DNA from 3 places in the Planococcus sp. TJ-307 genome. Region 1 is predicted to be linked to each of the others. Evidence: predicted binding sites of a transcription regulator. Region 1 holds the regulator's gene; each other region holds the start of a gene.
The links. The regulator LexA, encoded in region 1, represses DNA repair genes until DNA is damaged. The targets are predictions, from matches to a motif close to CGAACATATGTTCG.

Region 1 (6,715 bases):
CTACGGCTACACTGTCATGCGTGAAGACATACGTTACAGGAAGACCCATCAATGCAGCTAAGCGAATTGCCGGACGTACATAGTCGCTGAAGACGAAGAACGTTCCGCCAAAGACATGCAAACCGCCATGCAAAGCCATACCGTTCATCGCAGCGCCCATCGCGAATTCACGAACGCCGAACCAAATGTTGCGGCCTTCAGGATGCTCCGCGTCAAAGTCACCAGCGCCTTTGATGTTGGTTTTGTTAGATCCTGCCAAATCAGCGCTGCCGCCAAAGAAGGATGGAACCGTTTTCGCAATCGCGTTGATCATCTCACCTGAAGACGAGCGCGTTGCTTGTTTTTGGCCAAACTCGTATGTTGGGAATTCAGCATCAAAGTTTTCTGGAAGGTCGCCGCGAATTGCTTTTTGCAATTGCTCAGCCAATTCTGGATGTGCCGATTGGTATTGTTCGTAAAGTTTGTTCCACTCAGATTCAGCTTTAGCGCCTAGTTCTTCGGTTGCTTTTTCGAACGTTGTGTAAACTTCATCAGGCACGTGGAAATCTTTGTCGAACGTCCACTCATAGTATTCTTTAACCAATTTCATTTCATCTTCGCCAAGCGGTGCACCGTGAGCATCAGCTTTACCGGATTTGTTTGGAGCGCCATAGCCGATAACCGTTTTTACTTCGATCAACGTTGGCTTATCCGATGAATTTTTAGCTTGTGCAATTTTTTCAGACAAATCGTCTAGTTCATTGCCGTCATCTACGCGCAAGTAGTTCCAGCCGTAAGATTCAAAACGCTTTTGCACATTTTCAGAGAAACTTTTGCCAAGCGGTCCGTCTAAAGAGATATCATTGCTGTCGTATAGGACGACTAATTTATTTAATTTCAAGTGGCCTGCAAGAGAAATGGCTTCTCCGGCAACGCCTTCCATTAAATCGCCATCTCCGCATAATGAAAACGTGTGGTGATCAACGATATTCAAACCTTCTTTATTGTATGTAGCCGCTAAATGGCGCTCAGCCATAGCCATGCCGACTGCCATGCCAATTCCTTGTCCTAATGGCCCTGTTGTTGCTTCAACGCCAGTCGTGTGGCCATATTCTGGATGTCCCGGTGTTTTTGAATCCCATTGACGGAAATTCTGGATTTCTTCCATTTCTAAACCATAGCCGCTCAAGTGAAGCAAGCTGTATAAAAGCATTGAACCGTGTCCTGCCGACAACACAAAACGGTCGCGGTTAAACCAATCTGGATTTTTTGGATTGTGGTTCATGTGTTTAGTCCATAATGTATACGCCATTGGAGCAGCGCCCATTGGCAATCCTGGATGGCCAGAATTTGCTTTTTCGATAGCATCGATGGAAAGTGTACGAATTGTAGTCACTGCAAGTTGATCTGCGTGGGTTGACATAGTAACATCCTCTCTCAAAAAAAATATTATTCCTTATTAGTTTAGTCAACAATAGAAAAGAATACAATGAAAAAGAGAATAAGTAGTTAATTCAAATACTTATTCTCTCGAAGATTTTTGACCTTTTCCGGAGTTACATCGTTTCCGTTCGGATCAATCACTTTTACATTTTCAATTGTGCCGCGCATTGTTTTGCGGAAAGTCTGCAAGTATTCCTCACGCAGCGCGGATTGCTCTTTTGCTTCTTCTTGCGATAATCCAGCAGTTTTTGACTTCCGTGACAGCTGGCTTATGCGACTTAATTTGTCTGGCGATAACATAGACATCCACCTTTCTTCTGTACATATGGTACAAAAAAAGTCAGGTTTCTGCAACGTTTTAGTCTTTCATCAGCTGTTCGTACTCTTTATAGCGGCGATGGACGGTTGCTTTGCTCGCCTGATAGCCAAAGCCTTGAAGCGTTACTGCGATTTCGCTGAATGTCAGGCCATTGGTCTTCAAGCTGACTATTTGGTCAATCGGCAAATCCAGGCGCTCCCGTCCATCCGGATTGCCTTTGCCTTTTAGATTTTTTTCCGGTTGATAGCCATTTTCCACAGCGCGCTTCATGCCCCGCTTAATTTTGGCATTATGTATTTTGCGCTGGTATTCTTCGACGATCGCCAGAATTTCGAGAACCATATCGTCCATGTCATTTAATGCGATGGGTCCCCGGTCTGATAGCGTGTAAACTTCCACACCGTATTTCTTCATCACATGCAGCAGCGCAATGCGGGCATGGCCCCGCCCTAAACGTGTTTCGTCTTGGACGAATACCGCGTCGACTTGCTCGGTTTTGATCGAATTCAGCATCTCGAGCAGCCCTTCACGGTCCATTTCATAGCCGCTGTGCTGATCGGTAAACACAGCATCCACTTGATGGCCTTGTTCAAATGCAAATTTCATCAGTTCCTCTTCCTGTCTCTCAAGTGAAGATTCCTGAGTATCTTTGGTCGTGCTGACACGGCAATAAATTAATGCATTTTTTTTCATTCAGTATCACCTGCAAATTTAGTGGTCTCATCAGGAGCAAATTTTAATTGATCGCTGGGAATTTTAAGAGATTGCCCTGCAATAATTTTAGAAGTAGAAAGATTGTTTTCTTTCATAATCTCTTCTATCCATTCGTGATGGGGGGTTGTGCCGCTGAACGATTCAGCTAAAGTCCAAAGTGTGTCGCCTTCTTCTATTTCAACTTGGCTCATTTGCGCACTATTAGTATTATGGGACAGAATTGCGTACAAAGTAAATGCCACAATTAAAGCAAAAAACGCGATTAAGTAAAAGTTTTGTCGAATGATTGTCAAATTGATCGCCTCCTGAGAATGTATGTTCGGAATGTATGTTCTCATAATAAGGCGAACAGGTGTTGTTGTCAAGAATTAAATTCGAACCTATGTTTGCATTTCACAGCCCGAGTTGGTATACTATTGGTAGAAATTAAGTAGAATTACTCAAATGAGGTGAAACTGTTGAAAAAAGTATCCAAGCGCCAAGAAGATATTCTGACATTCATAAAAGAAGAAGTTCGCTTAAAAGGCTACCCACCGTCCGTACGTGAAATTGGCGAAGCAGTCGGTTTGGCATCCAGTTCGACCGTACACGGCCACTTGGCACGGCTTGAAAGCAAAGGCTTGATTCGCCGCGACCCAACAAAACCAAGAGCAATTGAAGTAATCAGCACTGACGAAGCGCTTATTGATAAAAGTCCAGTTTTGCATGTGCCGTTAATCGGTAAAGTAACCGCTGGTATTCCCATCACAGCTATTGAAAATGTGGAAGAATTCTTCCCACTGCCCCAGAGCTATGGTACAGAAGATGATCATATCTTCATGCTGGAAATTATGGGTGAAAGTATGATTGAAGCCGGCATTTTAAACGGCGACTATGTCATTGTTAAACAGCAGCAAACAGCTAATAACGGCGACATCGTTGTAGCGATGACGGCTGAAGACGAAGCAACAGTCAAACGTTTCTTCCGCGAAGAAAGCTATTTCCGTCTGCAGCCTGAAAACTCATCGATGGATCCTATCATCGTTGACCAAGTTTCCATTCTTGGTAAAGTTGTCGGCGTCTACCGCCAGATTCACTAAAAAACACCGGGAGCAATCTTCCCGGTGTTTTTTTATTGTATTATTATTATGTAAACTTTTCCTTATTCGAGTTTCACGCAGCTGAAAGCCAAAATAACCGGAATTCTTTTTCTTCTATCAAACTCGCCAACATCCTCGAAATGCTGCCGCTTTGGCATGCCCTCTTGAAGTCCTGTAACGCTAAACCCTGCATTCGATAATGCTGTAAAATAACTTTCGATGGTTCGATGATGCTTGACCACCACTTTATCAATCCAAGGCTCTTGCCGTTCGCCTTCATTAAAATAATCATCCACTATCCAGTTGCTTCTTTTCTCTCCAGACTTTTTGCTGTCAAAAGCACTGGTTGTCAGCGGATGCTGGACGCTAAAGACAAAGGTTCCTTGCGGCTTTAACGTCTGGTAAATCTGTTTAAACAGCCGTTCCACATCCGGCAAATAGTGAATCGCTAAGCGTGAAGCCACAATATCGTAGCTCTCTTTTGGATAAGCGAAAGTTTCCATAGTAGCCAAGCTGATGCGCGCATTCAGCCCTGCTAGATTTTCTTTTGCCAGCCTCTCCATCGCCCGAGATCCTTCTACGCCGTGGTACTGATTTGCGCCCGCTTGAAGAAGCTCTTTGCCAAAAGTGGCGTCCCCGCAGCCTAAGTCCAGTATCCGTTTGTTTTGAAACTCGCCAAGAAGTTCATAAATCACCGGTTTTTCAATACTATTATTGGGGCTGTCAATCCGGTTTCTTCTTTGCAGGTAGTTTGCTAAAAAATCCTTTTCTTCGTATGCGCTTGACCCTTTGAAATTCATCTAATCCCTCCAGTTTCAAATTGCTTGCTTTGACATATGGGCACAAAAAAGATGCTGCATAAGCAGCACCCGCGTGCAGCTTATCGAGAAAAGTTCTTCTACAACTCGCTGACTTTTATATAATTAACCAAATTGATTGTAATGCGATAAATATTGCCTGTCTCCACATCAGAAATTTCATAAGTACCATTGGAAGGAATTTTACCCAGTGCCGATTCTTTGTCCACAGCCTGGACGTTATGAACAATGGTGTTTCCTTGATCAAAATTAAATTCTACTTGAAATGTTTTCATGCAATGGCCTCCTTAGAATTATTTACTTTGTCTCCGTGAATCAGTCTACCATATTCTATGTTTTATTGCTGTTTGTATAATTCCTGGTACATCAGCACTTTCAGCGCCAGCATTTCTTCTTCATTAAGATCTTCTTCCAATTGCTGAATCACTTGTTCTGCAGACATTGTGCCGTCCTCAATCCCTGACTTCATCTTGGCCAAGTCGGTAATGCCCACTTTTTTAATGACGGTGCCCGCTGCATCATCGCTTGTTTCAAATGGCAAAGCTTCACTTTCTTGTTCAGCCGCCTGAGCCTCTTCAACGTACTCCATCATTTGCGGATCACTTTCAACGTACTCCACTATTTTTTCCATCTGGCCCGAGCTTCGCAGTTCCTCTGTCGCTTTTGCAACCAATCGGTCGGCTGAAAAATCCGGCCCCACTACATAAGCACCAATTCCCGCGAATGAAAAAAATATGAGGAAGATAAGAATTGTTTTCAAAAAACGCATAGCCGATCTTCCCTTCTTTTTACATTATTATAACAGTAGACGCTCAAAAGTGTATAAAGTTACCAAAAAAAAAAGGAAAACCCCGTTCCCATTTCTTTGCAGAACGGGAGCCGAGATCTTCTTTTTTGTTAAGCACATTCTTTAACTCATCATCGTTTCCGCTGCTCAGCAATCCACCAGTCGATGTGTTCCAAATTAAAAATCACAGTGTCCTGGAACGCTTTGCGGTGCGGAATCTTTCTCTTCGACATCAAATCTGTAATCTGCTCTGCAGCCAGCGGATAATTTACTGACTCCAAATACTCAATAAGACTTGGAAGTCCTTGGATTTTCCTCAATTTAATCCCCTCCCACAAAATCTTCCTTCGTTAAAAAGGAAAATTCAGTATGAGTTATTAAACATATTGGCTGCACTTAATTATAACCCGAAAAATTCTCCTGTAAACAAATTAAGCACTGAAATTTTTACTGAACTTTACAGATGTTTATCAACTTTATAATGGGAGCTGTTGCTGAAGATGCAGGTTTTGGGAGGTTGTGTGGGCTTTTATTAGCATATTTGGGGTTATAGTATTTCTCCAAATAAGAGTTTTCTTAATAAATTAGTTCTTTCAAGACTTATATTCATTTATGTAAAATATTGCGTATTCCAGTTACAACTTTTTGTTAACGAAACTTCTATCCTTTGTATCCGTACTAGTATTAACAAGTTTATATACGAGGAGGTAATTCTATGGGTGCTACAGTCATCCCTGCATTGTTAGTTATCTTTTTAGGCCTCTATGCTTTCACATCGAAAAATAAAAATCAGACTCAGAAATAAGGAGGCAATTTTTATGACGGATGATAAAGAACTCTCAGAGAACAAGAATAAAAGCAATAAGCGTGAAACAAATATAGGTGTTGGTATTGCCTTCGGGGTAAGTATTGGATCTGCTATTGGGATTGCGATAGACAATTTAGCTATCGGCCTTGCTATGGGTATGGGATTGGGCATTATATTCGGGAGCGCTATACCTCTCAAAACAAAAAAATAAGAGAGAAAGACGGTCTGAAAAGACTGTCTTTTTCTCTTTTTGTATCGCTTCCTATTACACTAAACTGGAATGATTTTATTACTTGAGATCTATTTAACTTTTAATAGACCCCCCCAACCTCGAAAGCTTCAAAAGTTTGACTATAAATATATTTTCAAGTATTGCTTTCTTTCTAAAGGGTGGACGCTTGTGCGAATTATATACTCGGTCTTTTTAAAGATTTTCATAGATTTTAAAACTTGATCAGTCTAAAATTATTAAACTCTACTTTATTTATTGATGTATAGTAATAGATGAAAATTGATCGATAACAATAATCTTGTGTGCTCATAATATATTTCAATCAAAATAAGTTTCTTCTATATAGTTGGCTGATGAACTCGTGTTCGAACCGTTATATCCCGCTTTTAACTACGTAGTATTCAAGTTGTATTTAGACGTATCGAACTTTCAATGGCCACATCTTTATTCCCCGTCTTTCTCTCAAACTGCCACATGTCCTTGAAAACTTCTTTCGTTTTCAATATACGCAGCCACTCCTTGATTGCGTTACTCAG
Region 2 (6,715 bases), 560 kb from region 1:
CCTATGCGGGCATGGAAAAGGATGGTTACTTGTCACCTGTAACCGATATTTCCATTCAATATAAAGCCGTTCTTCGGTACGGGCAAAAAGCTTTTGTCCGGACTTGGGTGGAAGAGCATGGACGATTGCGGACCAAGTATGGCTATGAGGTTGTTCATGAAGACGGCACCATTGCCGCAACTGCGATTTCCGAACACGTTGTGGTCAAAAAAGATACATTCCGTCCGGTTTCCATCAAGAAAATTTACCCGGAATGGCATGACAAATACGAAGAAATCAAAAAGCAGGCACCCGATGGCGTTCGGAATTAAGCGAGACGAGCTGGAACGCTGGAAACAAGGAGTCACTGATGGCCAGATATCTTTTTTAACCCATTATTGGGTGGACGATCGATTTCCGGGATGCAGCACGGTCACAAAAGTGGGCTGCTGTGACCTCGACAAACTTGAAAGTTGGGGCAAGCAATACGGATTGCAACGCGAATGGATGGATTTGCGGGGGAATTATCCGCATTATGACTTGTTCGGTGATCGCCAGCAGTCGATTTTACAGCGTGAAGGACATTTAGAACAACTGAATAAATTACAAAATAAAAAAGCATGAATAGCTCATGCTTTTTTATTTTGCGTATGAATAATCAAGTTCGTGCAATTCATCGTTGACGCTGACTTGAAGATTATGCCCATCAAAATACCAGACGTCGCTTTGTTCAATAAAATAAGTGACTTGATCTTGTTGAACTTGGACAGCCATTTCATGCGGCTGATCTTTGGTTACGCCGAGTGAAAATCCCGGCTGAAGCTTGCTGGAGCCACCGTAGCGGACGAAAAAACGTACAGCTTCTCCGGGCGCCACTTCCATTTCTTTCTTAAACCAATTGAGTGCGTCGTCACTGATGGTGATCTTCATATCACACGTCCCTCCACTGGAATTACCAGTTGATTTTAGGCTCTGTTCCTGCGCGTATGCGTGCAATATTGGCACGGTGGCGGAAAATGATGAACAATGCCAAAATGTAGATGACAATCATAAACAGGTAGTCGCCGGTGAAAATTGCGTAAATGGTCGTATAAATGATCGCCACAATCGATAAGATGATTGATGATAACGATACCATTTTAGTGATCTTCAATGCAATCAACAGCACTATGACCGCCATGACAAATAATGGCCATTGGTAGCCGAGCAAGATGCCGCCAGAAGTGGCAACGGCTTTCCCGCCTTTGAATTTGGCAAAGACCGGATAAATGTGTCCGATCACTGCGATGACACCAAACACCAGTGGGTGGATATCTGTTGCCATGTAAAGTGGAATCAGTGTTGCAGCTGTTCCTTTAAGAATGTCTAGCAAAGTAACCGCAATCCCGGCTTTTTTGCCGAGCGTCCGAAAAGTATTGGTAGCACCAAGATTGCCACTGCCTTTTGTGCGGATATCGGTGTTGTAAAAAAGTTTCCCAACCCAAAGGGCAGACGGAATCGAGCCAAGCAGGTATGCGAGTAAAATGGGAAGCAGTATAGTCATCATGGACTCCTTTAAAACAAGCTTATTTTTGTAGTATCAGTTTACCATGACTGAAGTTCTTTAAACAATAGCTGCCGGATTATTCAACAGGCAGGACAAAATCGTGTATGATAGAATAAAAAGGACAGGTGATCCTCTTGAACAATCCAAGCCGCAAAGAAATTAAAAACATACTTGATCATGCAAAAACGATTGCTGTGATCGGCCTCAGCCCGAACCCAAGCCGCACTTCCTATATGGTATCCGAAGCGATGCAACGGGCCGGCTACCGCATCATTCCGGTCAATCCTCAGGCAGAAACTGTTTTGGGTGAAAAAAGTTATGGTTCTTTGAGCGACATTCCAGAAAAAGTGGATATCGTCAACGTCTTCAGACGCAGTGAGTTTTTAGAGGATATAGCCGATGAGTTCACAAAAATCGAATGTCCTGTATTTTGGACACAATTAAATGTAGTTGATGAAAACGTATTTAATCGGCTGACTGATGCTGGATATACAGTCATCATGGACCGTTGCATCAAAGTGGAACACGCCATCCTGAAATAAGGCATTATCGCTAAGGGCGCCCAGCGCTCTTTTTCTATGAAGTTTGACAGATGGCAAGGAAATAGAATACGATAAAGAGAGATTAATATGCGAACGAATGTTCGTTGGAGGGAATTAGATGGCTAAAATTCAAAATACGGCATACAACGAAGAAGCGATCCAAGTACTCGAAGGCTTAGATGCTGTCAGAAAACGGCCAGGGATGTATATCGGTTCAACGGATACACGCGGTCTTCATCATTTGGTGTATGAGATTGTCGACAACTCGGTCGATGAAGCGCTTGCAGGACACGGAGACAAAATCACGGTTACCATTCATGACGACAACAGCATCAGTGTCCGGGATTACGGACGCGGCATGCCTACAGGAATGCATCGCAGTGGAAAACCAACACCGGAAGTTATTTTAACGGTCTTGCATGCCGGCGGGAAATTCGGACAGGGCGGTTACAAAACAAGTGGAGGTCTTCACGGTGTCGGTGCGTCTGTTGTAAATGCACTGTCTAAATTTTTGGAAGTGACGATCTACCGCGATGGTAAGAAATACCGCCAACGCTTTGAAAATGGCGGCAAGCCGGTGACGACATTGGAAGAAATTGGTTCGACTAAAGAAACGGGCACCTTGCTGCACTTTTTGCCGGACGAATCCATTTTCTCCGTATCGAAATACAATTACGAAACCCTTTCAGAACGTCTGCGCGAATCGGCTTTTCTGTTGAAAGGACTGAAAATTGAGCTGTTTGACCAGCGTACGGAAACGAAAGATATTTTCCATTACGAAACGGGCATTGAAGCTTTTGTTGCTTACCTCAACGAGGAAAAAGATGTGCTGCACCCCGTAGCGTATATCGAAGGTCAGCAGGACGAAATGGAAATTGAGTTTTCATTCCAGTTTAACGACGGCTATTCTGAGACGATCCTGTCGTTTGTCAACAACGTCCGGACACGTGACGGCGGAACGCATGAAACTGGCGCTAAAGCTGCAATGACACGGGTGTTCAATGACTATGCGAGAAAAATCAACTTGCTGAAAGACAAAGACAAAAACCTGGAAGGCTCCGACATCCGTGAAGGGTTGGCGGCCATTGTGTCTGTCCGCATCCCGGAAGCGCTGCTGCAGTTTGAAGGGCAGACCAAAAGCAAATTGGGAACGAGTGAAGCACGAAGCATCGTGGACTCGGTCGTTTCCCAGAAATTAATGTACTTCCTGGAAGAAAATGCAGATCTCAGCGCGTCTCTTGTACGAAAAGCCATTCGGGCATCACAGGCTCGATTGGCGGCTCGAAAAGCCCGGGAAGATGCGCGAAATGGCAAAAAACGCAAAAAATCGGATGCGTTGCTGTCCGGCAAATTGACGCCTGCGCAATCACGCAACGCCTCGAAAAACGAATTGTATTTGGTAGAGGGAGATTCGGCCGGCGGTTCAGCAAAACAAGGACGCGACCGGACATTTCAGGCAATTCTTCCGCTGCGCGGGAAAGTCGTTAATACCGAAAAAGCGAAGCTTGAAGAAATCATGAAAAATGAAGAGATTTCCACTATCATCCATGCCATTGGCGGCGGTGTGTCATCTGATTTTTCGATTGACGACATCGCCTACAACAAAATCATTATCATGACGGATGCGGATACGGACGGTGCACACATTCAAGTGCTGCTATTAACGTTCTTTTTCCGTTACATGAAGCCTTTGATTGAGGCCGGCAAAGTGTTTATTGCGCTGCCGCCGCTGTACAAAGTATCTAAAGGCGTTGGCAAAAAAGAAGTGATCGATTATGCATGGACCGAAGCGGATTTGGATGAGTCCATCAAAAAAGTCGGCAAAGGCTACACCTTGCAACGCTACAAAGGGTTAGGTGAGATGAACGCTGACCAGTTATGGGAAACGACCATGAACCCGGAAACCCGTACGCTGATTCGTGTAACCATTGAAGACAGTGCGCGCGCAGAACGCGGCATCACGACCTTGATGGGCGATAAAGTGGAACCGAGACGCCGCTGGATAGAAAATAATGTCGATTTTGGACTGGAAGATGACAGCAACATTCTAGAAAATGATTTGATTCACGCTGAGGAGGAACTTGTATGACACAAACCGAAAAATATCAAGATTTGCCGCTGGAAGAAGTCATCGGCGATCGGTTTGGCCGTTACAGCAAATACATTATCCAAGACCGGGCGTTGCCGGATGCCCGTGATGGATTAAAGCCTGTTCAGCGCCGAATTTTATATGCGATGTACCACGAAGGCAATACCAACGATAAAGCATTCCGGAAGTCTGCCAAAACGGTTGGTAACGTTATTGGCAACTACCATCCGCACGGAGACAGTTCCGTTTATGAAGCGATGGTTCGTTTGAGCCAAGACTGGAAAATCCGCCACATGCTCGTTGAAATGCACGGCAATAACGGTTCGATGGACGGGGATTCGCCAGCTGCCATGCGTTACACCGAAGCCCGTTTGTCCGCTATTTCTTCCGAATTGCTGCGCGATATCGACAAGCGTACCGTGGATTTTATTCCAAACTTTGACGATTCAGATATGGAACCGACCGTTTTGCCTGCCCGATTCCCGAACCTGTTAGTCAACGGTTCAACAGGCATTTCTGCCGGTTACGCGACTGACATTCCGCCGCATGCGCTTCATGAAGTACTGGATGCAGTATTGATGCGCATGGACAATCCGCAAGTAACTGTTGCCGAACTGATGACCGTCATTAAAGGCCCAGATTTTCCAACAGGCGGCATTATCCAAGGGGTGGATGGAATCCGCAAAGCGTACGAAACCGGAAAAGGCAAGATCATTGTCCGTTCAAAAGCTCAAATTGAACCGTTAAAAGGCGGAAAAGAACAAATTGTCATCACGGAAATCCCGTTTGAAGTCAATAAAGCCAATATGATCAAGAAAATCGATGACCACCGATTTGACCGCAAGCTTGAGGGCATCTCTGAAGTACGGGATGAATCGGATCGAAGCGGATTGCGCATCGTCATCGAACTGAAAAAAGATGTACAGGCAATGGGAATTTTAAGCTATCTCTACAAAAATACCGATCTGCAAGTCAGCTACAACTTCAACATGGTGGCTATCTACAAGCGCCGCCCAACAATGATGACCTTGCAAACCATGCTGGATGCATACATTGAACATCAAAAAGAAGTCATCACCAAACGCTCGGAATTTGATCTTCAAAAAGCGAGCGACCGCATGCACATTGTGGAAGGTTTGATGAAGGCCTTGTCGATTTTGGACAAAGTAATCAAAACGATCCGCTCTTCAAAAGACAAACGCGATGCGAAGAACAATTTGATATCGTCGTTTGATTTCTCAGAAGCCCAATCGGAAGCGATTGTTTCGCTGCAACTTTACCGATTGACGAATACTGACATTACCGATTTGCAAAAAGAAGAAAGCGATTTGAAAAAATTGATCGCTGAACTGACGGGCATTCTAACCAGTCCAACTAAGTTAAAAAACGTCATCAAGAAAGAATTGGCAAGCATCCGTAAGCAATTTGCTGAACCGCGCCGTTCGGTCATTGAAGACAAGATTGAAGAAATCACCATCACACGCGAAATCATGATTCCGAGTGAAGAAGTCGTGGTGACGGTAACAAAAGAAGGCTATGTCAAGCGGACCAGTACACGTTCACATGCCGCTTCAAACGGCAAAGACTTTGCGATGAAAGAATCGGATTACCTGTTGTTCGAAGACAACTTGAACACGCAGCACACCATTCTGATTTTCACCACTGCCGGAAACTTTGTATTCCAGCCGATCAACGAGCTGCCGGATATCAAATGGAAAGACTTAGGCCAGCATTTATCAAGCATCGTGCAATTAGATGCCAATGAATCGGTTCTTGCAGTCTTTCCATTCGAGAACTTTGAGGCAGATGCCAGTATTTTAACTGTTTCGAAACTGGGCCAAGTCAAACGGTCGGCTTTGAAAGATTACCAGATTCAGCGCTATTCACGCGCCATCAAAACCATGAACTTGAAATCAGATGACGCGATGATTTATGCCGCATTGGTGACGAAGGAAACCGAATTGTTTATTGGCACAAAACAAGCTTACGGCGTTCGTTTTCCGATGGATGAAGTGCCGCTTACCGGACTTCGTACCGGAGGCGTCAAAGGCGTCAACTTAAAAGACGGGGACGAAGCCGTTTCTGCAGTCATGATTGATCCGGAAGTAAAACAGGAACTCGTACTGATCACCCACCGCGGTGCAGCGAAAAAAATGAAGCTCCAAGAGTTTGAGAGCGGCAGCCGGGCCAAGCGAGGCGTTGTTATGCTCCGGGAGTTAAAATCAAATCCTCACCGTGTAGTCGCAGTGATTGGTGCAACGGGCAAAGAAGAAATTATTCTGGAAACCGATAAAGGTATCCGCATGCCGCTGGTAGCAAATTCGTTGAAGAATGTGGACCGCTATTCTAATGGTTCCTTCATTGCAGATGAAGCAAGTGATGGCAAAGTAACAGCAGCTTATCGATTCGATAAAAAGGAATAAGTACAAAATAACCCTGAACTCTCATTCAAGAGTTCAAGGTTATTTTTTATGAATAAATATATTACCATTCAAATGAATATTACTTTTTTATTCATCTAAAATTTAGTGAATAAAAATGACTGAAGCTTAAAGTATG
Region 3 (6,715 bases), on a different contig from region 1:
GATAAATTCAATCAAAAAGCCAATGAGCCACAAGTATTTCCGCAGAAATTTCGAATAACGCACTATGACTAGAATGAGTGGAAATATAAGATAAAATTGCACAATCAGATAGATGAACCAAAGCTGATAATGACTTTCACCGTTTAGCAGCCTATGCCACGCTTCCTCAAGAACAAAAGTTCTGGCACCTAGATGGACATTGAAAAATTCATAAAAAATAGACCAGATGATGTAAGGAATAATAATATACGTTACCCGTTTTTTAAAATAGGACTTAAAAACATCTTTTGTTAATACACGTGTCCGATAGTTGTAGAAAAACACAATGCCGACCAACATAACAAACAGTGACGACTCCACACGGATTATTCGGTTAATGAAGTGATAAAATTGATGTTGATATGTGAAAGGTTCAAACAAGTGAAAAATTTGAGCGGTAGTATGTACGAGAACTACCATCACCATTGCCATAATACGAATATAATATATAGAATTAATTTCACGATTCAGTGCAACCCAACTCCTTACTGTTAACATTCGATTTAATGTTAACTTGCGTTTATTAAATCTCCATATCCTTCTAGTTGAAAGTTGGGATTTTATCATTTTATTATTGATTTAACTTTTAACAGTTAGCATACTTTTAAAATTGTTATGATTATTTACTATCTTCCTCAGAGAAACAGCTTAGATTTATAAATTCTTCTATCCGTTATTGTACTATATTTTCCTTAGTATTTGTTACGGATTCTAAATAACCTAAAAATCAGAACAAAAATGAACCAACTCAAATTTCAAGTTGGCTCATTTTATTAGTCAAGAATCGCAGATCCCATCCTCTTTCTACCATATTCTCAACAAACAAGGCAGAAACAACAATCATAAAAACTTTTCAACTTTTTTCAAAAAGCTATTGTAGTGCTCGTCTCAAACGTATATACTAAATAATGTCGAAGTACTGTAAGCGTCATTACATAAACGTTTACCACGATTCCTTAGCTCAGCTGGGAGAGCGCTACCTTGACAGGGTAGAGGTCGCTGGTTCGAGCCCAGTAGGAATCATATAAAAGCAACCGCGTAGCCTTTGGGCTGTGCGGTTTTTCTTTTGCGATAGACTTGGCAGTTTCTAATCAACAATCACAATTGAAATGACTTCATCCATCGGCAGCCTGTGGTTCGCCAATTGATCTCCATAAATCAGCATCCGGCTTGTCGCATCGATTCCTTTAATCACCCCTCTGTTTGTATAGATCACCCCGGCCTTCCAGCTGTGGATAATGACGTTGCATTGGCGTTTGAGTGCAATGTCCATTTCTTCCTGTATCAACTCCAGATCGAATTCATTTAGATCGGGTTTTGGCACCCATTCGTCTTTTTCATACCATGCCCGGATCAACTCAACATGCTCTGGCAACATTAACGCTGTCCACTTAATGCGCCCACGGTCTTTGATGTCTCCTACTGTTTTCAAGTATTTATTGCGCTTCATTGGGCCACCTCCTTATTCTTTATTATGTCCGCCAATCAATTTTGTTCTTGCAATGGCCGTTCCTGCCGCAGTACCCGAGATTCCCCGGTAAATCGCCGAGTAGCCATATCGTTTTCGGATCCTGTCCATCGCTTCTCCAAGGCTTCTGTTTTCAAATTTTTTCTCATCGAAAAGGCTTAGCTGCATTGTTGATTCTTCTTCTAGGTTGCTAATCGCCAGTGAAATCTGCCGAATGGGTTTGTACTGAAAATTCTCCCTGAAAATCTGCAAGCAAACCTGGTACATCTTTAAAGTGTCGTTTGTTGCTTCGTCAATAGAGCGTGAGCGTGAAAATCCTCCGCCAAAAGCGGTCTTGCTGTAAACCATGCTCAAATGGATGGTTCGCCCTGCACGGCGGGCTTGCCGCGTTCGCATAGCGACATCTTCGCACATTTCCAGGATAATCGTCATGATGTCTTTTTCTTCTATGTAATCCCGATACAAAATTTGTCCTTTCCCGTAACTGATCTGGCCTTCGATTAAAGGCGATCCCATATCTGATAAATCGATGCCATTGGCATGCTGATGGAGCTGGTTTCCCATAATGCCAAACTGTTCTTCCAGGAGGGCAACGTCTGTGCACGCCAAATCGCCAACAGAATAGATGCCCATACTGTTCAAGGTTTTTTCTGTCCGGTGCCCAATTCCCCACATTTTACTCAACGGTCTTACTGGCCACAACTTCATGGCAATGTCCGTGTGAGTCCAATAGGCGAAACCTTTTTCTTTCGCTTCCAAATCCAGTGCCAATTTGGCCATCAGCATATTTGGCCCTCCCCCAACTGCAGAAGGCAATTTGAAATCATCCAGAATTTCCTGCTGGATGCGGTGCATGGTGGAGGTCGGCGGACCCCATAGCTTTTCAGTTCCGGTCAACTCGATAAAACTCTCGTCTACACTGTAGATATGAATCGATTCTTTCGGCACATAAGTCCCCAACAATTCGGTGATGGCCATGGACTTTTGCAAGTACAGTTTCATTTTTGGCTCGATCAGCAAAATATCGGGATGATCCGGAATTTCAAAAAGCCGGGTGCCGGTTTTCACACCAAACCGCTCCTTCATCATCGGCGATGCCGCTAAAACAACACTCCCTTTCCGCTCCTGATTTCCAACTACCGCGAGGCAGACTTCGAGCGGATCCAAACCCAGCTCAACGGCGGAAACGCTGGCATAAAAGCCGCACATATCAATACAAAATATATAACGTTCTGGCAATTCAAAAGCCATTACAATTACCACCTCTCGAAAGGGAACGTTTGTTCTTATTCTATACCACGAATATCACGACGACAATCCCTTTTACGAAAATATAAATTTGGTATATAGCAAGTGCGAATTCCTATAGAAAGGTTTTCCAACAATCGTTCTTTTTGTTAAGCGGACACAACAGCCGATTCGTCAAATTTTCTAACTACTTTACATTTGGCCCGAGGCATTATATGATTAGCCAAGTAAAAGATTTGGCATCGATCGTTCTTAGGAGATTGTCGAAATCAATAGGAACCATTGGGTGCCAAACCCACTGCAAGCTTTAGGAACAAAGTTTGCTTTGAAAAAGTCATCGCCTTCGGGTGATGACTTTTTTCGTTGTTCCTGGTAAAGATAATGAAACAATAAAACCGGCCGGAGCATACGCCCCGACCGGTTTTGTGTTTTACTAAGCTTCTGCTGTTTTCGCAGGTTTTTTATCGCGTGCTATCCATTGAAGTCCGAATAAGATGACAAATGAAATGGCACCAATTGTATCAGACAATCCTTCTGGATAAATCAACGCCAATCCAGTTGCAAAGGTAATAATGCGTTCGAACCAGTTAAGCTTCCGGTACCAATACCCGATCAGCCCTGCTCCAATTGCAACCATTCCTGTTAGAGCTGTAATCAATACCCAAATCAATTCAGGCCAAGTAGTATCGATCATTAGGAGCGATGGAGACAATACGAACATATAAGGAATAATAAACGCGGCGGCTGCTAATTTGGCTGCAGTAAATCCAGTCCGTATCGGCTCTCCGCCTGAGATGCCTGATGCTGCAAATGCTGCAAGCGCAACAGGTGGTGTAATGTCTGCGATAATCCCGAAGTAGAAAACAAATAGGTGGGCAGACAAAGCGACCACAAGCGGCACGGCTGCTCCAACCGGCTCATCCAGCATCAATAGCGTGATAATGGCTGGCGCCGCTATCGTAGAGGTGATGACATAGTTGGCAGTCGTTGGCGATCCCATACCTAAAACAATTGCTGCAAGCATTGTGAAGAATAACGTTAACAGGATATTTCCTCCTGAAGCTGAAACCAATCCGTTTGCCAAACTCAATCCGAGTCCGGTCTTTACAACTACCCCAACGATAATCCCCGCTGCTGCCGTTGCAGCTGCGACAGCTAAAGCCGTGCGAGCACCGTCAACAAGCGCCATAATGATATCTTTGAAATTCAAACGCGTTTCTTTATTGAAAGCACTGACGAAAATCGTCAACAGGATTCCGTAAAGTGCTGCCTGCATAGTCGGAATGCCGATTAAAAGGAAGACAATAATCGCCACAATCGGCAACAGAAGATAAATCTTTTTCAAAACTTCCTTCCGATCTGGCATTTCCTCTGGTGAAAGACCTTTCAACCCAATCCGTTTTGCTTCGAAATGAGTCATAATCCAAACACCTGTGAAATACAAAAGAGCTGGTATTGTAGCTGCTTTTGCAATTTCCCAATAAGTGACTCCCCCGATAAACTCAACCATCAGGAAAGCTGCGGCACCCATAATCGGCGGCATTAACTGTCCGCCTGTTGATGCTGCGGCTTCTACCCCACCGGCAAACTCTTTCTTATATCCAAGCTTTTTCATCATCGGAATCGTATACGAACCCGATGTTACAACATTGGCAACCGAACTTCCCGAAATAGTCCCTTGCAGGGCGCTTGAGAAAATCGCTACTTTTGCTGGTCCTCCTGTCAAATTCCCGGCCAGTGAGACGGCCAAGTCATTAAAATACTGCCCGACTCCTGTTTTCACCAGGAAGGATCCGAATAGTAGGAAGGTAAAAATGAAAGTTGCGGATACGCCAATTGGCGTTCCCAGTATCCCATCGGTAGTGTAGAACATCAGTTGAACAATCGAATCCAAATCCTGGCCTCTGTGACGTAAAAAGCCTGGGAAATAAGGACCGAAAAAGGCATATACTAAAAACAGACTGGCAATAACCGTAATCGGCATGCCCACTGCCCGACGCGTCGCTTCAAGCGTTAGCAGGATCGCTAAAATTCCGACAATCAAATCCAATTCGGTAACCCGTCCGAGACGGAATACCAGATCATCGTACATGATTGGCCAATAGGCAGCTACGCCAACTGACAGCAAAGCTAGAATATAGTCGTACCACGCCACTTTATGGCGAATCCCTTTGCGCTTTCTGGCAGGGAATAATATGAAAATTAAAGATAGGGCAAAGCCTAAGTGAATCGACCGCTGAATATAGGCAGTGTACTGACCAAAAATAGCGGTATAAAGTTGAAATAAGGAAAATGCCAATAAACCGAAAAAGACAACGTGCTTAATCATTCCACTTAAATCCCGCGTATTGGATTCAGGGTCATACTTTTGTAAAACTTCCTTTTGCTTTTCCGCTGAGATGTAAGATTCATCTTCCGGCGGCAACTTGTGCTGGTTGCGTTCTTCTGGCGGCAACTTATCGCTCATCAATTCTCACTCCTTCTCTTAGTTGAAACAAGGATAAGCGCTCTACCCTAAAAGTATAAGACTTACCTCTTTCAAGCGTTTTTTTCAAATCCATCTCATGTCCCTTTGTAATGAAAGACAACCCTGCATCAACATCTCCCACAAACAGACGAAACTCAGGAATTTCCCTGGTCATATTTTTAATAAAGTATTTCCCGTCTTTTTCGACAAAGGTCTCGCCTTCTCCTGCATTTGAAGGCATGCCAATGTTGAAATCTTCGTATTCGAGTTCTGTCATCATCAAAACATTATTTTCCACTACTTTATAGCTCTCAATAACTTCTGACAGATGAATCGAATGTGTATACTGGATTTGGAAAAATGGGCTTTCTACCGGTACATAAGCTGCTGTCTTTTCAGTCTTATTATCGATAAACACATAATACTTATGGAGAGGGAAGAATGCGATTAAGGAGCCGATTAAGATAGGGGCAATCAATAGTGGAAGAACAAGCTGTATCCGGAGTCTCCGCATATGTTTCTCCTCCATCTGAAAACAAATAACTGACGGCAGAGCTTGCGCTTTACCGTCAGTTAATCGCTCATTCAATTAATTTACTTCGTCAAAATATGCTTGCGCTCCTGGATGAACATCGATTCCGATTCCGTCAAGAGCCGTTTCAGCCTGGATAAATTCAGCTTTTGCATGTTGAATTTGATCTGTGTTTTCGTAGATCGCTTTCGTAATGTCATAGACAAGATCTTCTGAAAGGTCATTCTGAACTACCAGCATCGCCAAAACAGAAACGGTTGGAACTTCTTCAGTCAATCCGTATATGCCCGATGGTACAGTATCATGCGCATAGTATGGATATTTTTCAATCAGTTCGTCAGCTTTGTCCTGTTCTACAGGTACAATGACAACGTCTGAAGTTGCTCCAAGACTTTCAACTGCGCCTGTTGGAGTTCCTGCAGTGATGAATGCCGCGTCAATTTGACCTGACTGCAAGCTTTCCTGAGACTCACCAAAGTCAAGGTTTTGCGCATCAATGTCGTCCATCGTCATGCCATGAATTTCCAATAATTGTTCCGCATTAATATAAGTTCCGGATCCAGGGGCACCAACAGAGATGCTTTTGCCTGCCAAATCTTCGTATGAAGCAATTCCAGAACTTGCAGTGGTAACCAATTGGATCGTTTCTGGGTAAAGTGCACCAATGGCCGAAACCGTATCGATGACTTCGCCTTCGAACATGTTCGTTCCTTCAGCAGCGTAAAATGCTGTATCCGTTTGGACAAATGCAATTTGTGCCGCTCCATCAGCAAGTGCCGTCATGTTCGCAGCAGATGCCTGTGAAACTTCAGCCGTCGTATCCAAACCGGTTTCGTTTTCAACGATTGTGGCCATTGCGCCGCCCAGTGGATAGTAAGTTCCTGTTGTGCCGCCTGTCAGGATGCTTAGGAATTCAGGATCCGCTGCCCCGCCGCCTTCGCCTTCCGGTTCTGTAGCTGCG

Region 2: a site for LexA is predicted at 2,158-2,171, ahead of parE (DNA topoisomerase IV subunit B). Genes of this name have one in related genera too.
Region 3: a site for LexA is predicted at 2,781-2,794, ahead of AC4EHK_RS05265 (Y-family DNA polymerase). Genes of this name have one in related genera too.

Annotation. Positions count from the first base shown of each region.
Region 1 is NZ_JBZDOJ010000002.1:70,529-77,243, reverse strand. It holds gene tkt (transketolase) at 1-1,402, opposite strand, end outside; gene AC4EHK_RS06550 (DUF896 domain-containing protein) at 1,489-1,722, opposite strand; gene AC4EHK_RS06545 (YneB family resolvase-like protein) at 1,781-2,434, opposite strand; gene yneA (cell division suppressor protein YneA) at 2,431-2,748, opposite strand; gene lexA (transcriptional repressor LexA) at 2,914-3,534, shown strand; gene AC4EHK_RS06530 (class I SAM-dependent methyltransferase) at 3,597-4,334, opposite strand; gene AC4EHK_RS06525 (hypothetical protein) at 4,433-4,627, opposite strand; gene AC4EHK_RS06520 (hypothetical protein) at 4,690-5,121, opposite strand; gene AC4EHK_RS06515 (hypothetical protein) at 5,271-5,459, opposite strand; gene AC4EHK_RS06510 (glycine zipper domain-containing protein) at 5,958-6,158, shown strand.
Region 2 is NZ_JBZDOJ010000002.1:626,195-632,909, reverse strand. It holds gene AC4EHK_RS09485 (acyl-CoA thioesterase) at 1-311, shown strand, start outside; gene AC4EHK_RS09480 (hypothetical protein) at 295-603, shown strand; gene AC4EHK_RS09475 (HesB/YadR/YfhF family protein) at 619-909, opposite strand; gene plsY (glycerol-3-phosphate 1-O-acyltransferase PlsY) at 932-1,522, opposite strand; gene AC4EHK_RS09465 (CoA-binding protein) at 1,654-2,067, shown strand; gene parE (DNA topoisomerase IV subunit B) at 2,186-4,156, shown strand; gene parC (DNA topoisomerase IV subunit A) at 4,153-6,579, shown strand.
Region 3 is NZ_JBZDOJ010000001.1:1,089,545-1,096,259, reverse strand. It holds gene AC4EHK_RS05280 (acyltransferase) at 1-537, opposite strand, end outside; tRNA gene AC4EHK_RS05275 (tRNA-Val) at 990-1,062, shown strand; gene AC4EHK_RS05270 (YolD-like family protein) at 1,127-1,489, opposite strand; gene AC4EHK_RS05265 (Y-family DNA polymerase) at 1,502-2,758, opposite strand; gene AC4EHK_RS05260 (TRAP transporter permease) at 3,189-5,222, opposite strand; gene AC4EHK_RS05255 (DUF1850 domain-containing protein) at 5,212-5,811, opposite strand; gene AC4EHK_RS05250 (TAXI family TRAP transporter solute-binding subunit) at 5,812-6,715, opposite strand, start outside.